DNA from 2 places in the Xenorhabdus doucetiae genome. Region 1 is predicted to be linked to the other one. Evidence: riboswitches for the same ligand, from Rfam matches in the RefSeq annotation. Region 1 holds a riboswitch; the other holds the start of a gene.

Region 1 (2,207 bases):
TTGCGCCAGTTCCGGCTGTTTGCTGGAGGCCACCTGAGCCGCCACTTCAATCTGCAAGTAGTGTCCTTCCTTGAAAAGGGCAGCGGCATAATTATCTTTTTTCTCTGACATAATGTGATAGCCGGGTGACGTGGTATAGCTCAGTACCATATCCCCTTCACCTTTCAGAAACAGGCCATAGGCTTCACTCCAGCCCTTAGTGACGGTGAGTGTCTTTTTGGCTACTTTCTGCCACTCCTGTGCGGCCTTGTCGCCATAAAGCTCCTGTATCCAGAGCAATAACCCCAGTCCCGGCGTGCTGGTACGGGGATCTTGATAAATAATTTTCCAATTCTGGCGGCTATTGATTAATTCATCCATACTTTTTGGGGGATGAGGCAGGGTGTTTTTGTTGTAAATAAAGGCAAAATAACCGTAATCATACGGAATAAATGTCGTATTGTTCCATGTGATGGGTAATGTCAGTTTTGAGGTATCAACCTGACTCGATGTGAATAACCCAGTTTGTTGCGCGGCTTGGATCAGATTGTTATCTAACCCCAGTATAATATCTGCCGGTGTCTTTTGGCCTTCCATCCGCAAACGGTTCAACAAAGATACCCCGTCTTCCAACGCAACCAGTTTTAGTTCACAGCCACACTCTGCTTCGAAGGCTTTTTTGATGGCAGGCCCCGGCCCCCATTCAGAGGCAAAGGAATCATAAGTGTAAACGGTCAGTGTTGGTTTCGCCTGAGCTGTCTGAGCAAAGAGACTGGCAGAAATAGACAGCAGACCGATAGCGATAGTCATAAAACGGGAAAATAATTTCTTAAACACTTTGCTCTCCTGTCGTTGCAACGGATTAACGGTTGCAACATCAATAGTTAATAATATTGATGGTTATAAACATTAATAATTAATGTTTGTCAGTAGTAGACAGCAAAGGATCTGAGAAGGTGCTAAATGAAAATGACATCTGTTATATCAATGATTAGCGTCTCAAATCCCTACGACGGTACTAACCGGTTCAGGTTCGACGGGTTTGTTCTCAGCAATACTGTTTTATGACAGCCGCACCCCGTTGAGATAGCGGTATTGTAGAGACTTCGGTTGCGTCTGCAAAGTCTAATCATAGAGGTTTACCGCTTGGGATGAGTGTGAAACAATTAGCTATCTTTTTAAATTTGTTATACCGAGAGGTAGTCTGGTGATCGATGATGATGGCTACCGCCCGAATGTAGGAATTGTAATTTGTAATCGCCAAGGGCAGGTTTTGTGGGCCCGCCGTTATGGGCAGCATTCCTGGCAGTTTCCTCAAGGGGGTATCAATCCGGGGGAATCACCAGAACAAGCGATGTATCGCGAGTTGTTCGAAGAAGTTGGTTTAAATCGCAAAGATGTACGGGTTCTCGCCTCGACCCGGAGCTGGTTGCGTTACAAATTACCCAAGCGTTTGGTGCGTTGGGATACAAAGCCCGTTTGTATTGGGCAAAAGCAACGTTGGTTTTTATTGCAATTGTTATGTAATGAAGCAGATATTAATGTGCAGCGCAGTAAAACGCCGGAGTTTGATGGTTGGCGTTGGGTCAGTTACTGGTATCCTGTCCGACAAGTCGTTTCTTTTAAACGAGATGTCTATCGCCGCGTGATGAAAGAATTCTCTTCTATTGTGATGTCAGCGCAGGAACCTGCTTCATTATTACCTTCACCTTATTTACATCGTCGTAGAAGAAGCTAGGTCATTGCTATGCTCATGCGCTTACGGGAAATTGTCGAAAAGGTTGCGATGGCAGCTAATTTATCTGAAGCGCTTGAGCTATTGGTCAATGAAACCTGTCTGGCAATGAACACGGATGTTTGCTCTATCTATTTGGCCGATCACCAGCGGCAATGTTATTACCTGATGGCGACTAAAGGGTTAAGCAAACCGAAAGGGAAAGCAGTCAGTCTGGCCTTTGATGAAGGCGTTGTGGGTCAAGTTGGGCGTTTGTCTGAATTAATTAACCTCGCTGATGTGCGTGACCACCCTAGTTTTAAATATATTCCCCAAGTGAAAGAAGAAAACCTGCGGGCTTTTTTAGGTGTCCCGATTATTTATCGTCGCCAATTGCAGGGAATATTAGTTGTCCAACAGCATGAAAGACGCTTATTTAATGAAAGTGAAGAATCCTTCATGGTGACATTGGCGATGCAGCTTGCTGCCGTTCTCTCTCAGGCGCAAGCAAAAG
Region 2 (2,207 bases), 250 kb from region 1:
CAGTTCACCGAGCGTATGCAGTTCGGCAAATTGCGCTTCGTCATTGGCATCCTGAATGGAGCCGGGACGCAATCCATCCCCCAAAGAGAGGGAAACGTCATAGGCGGCACAAAGTTCACAGATTTCGCGGAAATGCGTGTAGAGGAAATTTTCCTGATGATGGGACAGGCACCATTTCGCCATAATTGAGCCACCACGGGAGACAATGCCGGTCAGACGCCTGGCGGTCATCGGCACGTAACGCAGCAGCACGCCGGCATGGATCGTGAAATAATCCACCCCTTGCTCGGCCTGTTCCAGCAAAGTATCGCGGAACATCTCCCAAGTCAGGTTTTCCGCGATGCCGTTCACTTTTTCCAGCGCTTGATAGATCGGTACGGTGCCAATGGGAACCGGGCTGTTGCGCAGTATCCATTCGCGGGTTTCGTGAATGTAACGTCCGGTGGAGAGATCCATCACGGTATCTGCGCCCCAGCGGGTAGACCAAATTAATTTTTCCACCTCTTCTTCAATGGACGACGTCACGGAGGAGTTACCGATATTGGCATTCACTTTCACCAAGAAATTGCGGCCAATAATCATCGGCTCGGATTCAGGATGATTAATGTTGGCGGGAATAATCGCGCGACCGGCGGCAACTTCTTGGCGGACAAATTCGGGGGTGATGTTTTCCGGTAAGTTGGCACCAAAATTTTGCCCGGCATGTTGCTGGCGCAAGACGTCACTGCGAATGCGCTCGCGTCCCATATTTTCACGCAGGGCGATAAATTCCATTTCCGGTGTGATGATCCCCTGGCGCGCATAGTGCAATTGGGTCACACACTTGTCCGGTTTAGCGCTCAATGGATGTGGGCGATGATGAAAGCGCAGGTGATCCAATCCGGCATCGGCAAGGCGTTGTTGGGTGAAATCGGAACTGAGGACGGAAACCGGTTCAGTATCATTGCGCTCATCAATCCACGGTTGGCGAAGTTTATGTAAGCCTTTTGTGACATCCAGTACGGCAGCCGGATCACCATAAGGGCCGGACGTGTCATAAACGGGAACAGGCTCGTTTTCTGCAAATTGGGGCTGCTCTTTTGTGCCGCCCGTTAATGTGGGAGAAAGTTGGATCTCACGTAGGGGAACCTGAATATCTTGACGTGAACCTTCAAGGTAAATGCGTTTTGAGTTGGGAAAAGTGACGCCTTGGATGGTGTTGATAAACGCTTGTGCGGCATCTCTCTGGGCCTTGCGCGGCCTGGCTGGATGCGCTTTTGGTGAAATATCCGCCGTTGGAATCATGGCATTGGAAATAACGATATCGTTGGACTTAGACATAGCAAATTCCTGACTGTGTTATCGCCTGTCGCATAGTTGATCAGGCTTAAGTTGAGAAAATTGCTTGTCTGGAGCTCGCAGGGAGTAATAGTTGGTGCTGGCGGGTATTTTACTGATACTGGCAGCGGGGTGATTACTCTTGTTCCCTTCGCGGGTATTAGCCCGATCAGGTTCTGCGGATCCCGAATAAACGGTCTCAGCCTGTGTTCATCGTGATATACGTTGAACGCTAGGCACTCCGACAAGAAAAAACACCCCAAAGTATAAAGGGGATTATGAAAACTACAACCTAAAACTGCTTTTGGGACAGGGTATTTTGCAGACGAAATAAGATAAAAAGGCGTATGCTTTGCTTGTGTTGATTCTGGGTAGATGGATTCTGGGCATAATAGTATGGGAATAATCACATAACTCATGATGGGACAAATGATGCAACAAAAATTGGTAGGTACAGAACGCGGCTGGTGGATTGTCAGTCTTGAAAATCGGGTTTGGCTGCCACAAGGAGAGTTACCTTTGGGCACGGCGGATCAGTGGTCATTGCAAGGCTATCTGGCGCAACCGATCGGCGAGTGGTTGGGCGAAACCGTCTGGTTGGTTCGGCAGAAAATGGCGTCAGATATGGCCTCTCCCCGTTTAATTGCTGATCGGGATGCTCAGTTATTTCAATTGGTCGGGCGGGGTGCCCAACTGGCTGAGTTTTATCGTTCACATCATTATTGTGGTTACTGCGGTCATAAGATGCAGCATAGCCAGCATGAATGGGCCTGTTTGTGCAACCATTGCCATGAACGTTACTATCCACAAATTGCCCCCAGCATTATTGTCGGCATTCGCCGCGATGACCATATTTTGCTGGCACAGCATCAGCGCCACCGCAATGGCGT

Evidence for each region. A riboswitch is a leader RNA that binds a small molecule or an ion and turns the genes downstream of it on or off. The one in region 1 is predicted to bind thiamine pyrophosphate.
Region 2: another riboswitch for thiamine pyrophosphate. It lies ahead of thiC (phosphomethylpyrimidine synthase ThiC); the one in region 1 lies ahead of thiB (thiamine ABC transporter substrate binding subunit).

Annotation. Positions count from the first base shown of each region.
Region 1 is NZ_FO704550.1:3,571,595-3,573,801, reverse strand. It holds gene thiB (thiamine ABC transporter substrate binding subunit) at 1-816, opposite strand, end outside; TPP riboswitch at 966-1,070, opposite strand; gene rppH (RNA pyrophosphohydrolase) at 1,187-1,717, shown strand; gene ptsP (phosphoenolpyruvate--protein phosphotransferase) at 1,727-2,207, shown strand, end outside.
Region 2 is NZ_FO704550.1:3,822,675-3,824,881, reverse strand. It holds gene thiC (phosphomethylpyrimidine synthase ThiC) at 1-1,320, opposite strand, end outside; TPP riboswitch at 1,447-1,571, opposite strand; gene nudC (NAD(+) diphosphatase) at 1,747-2,207, shown strand, end outside.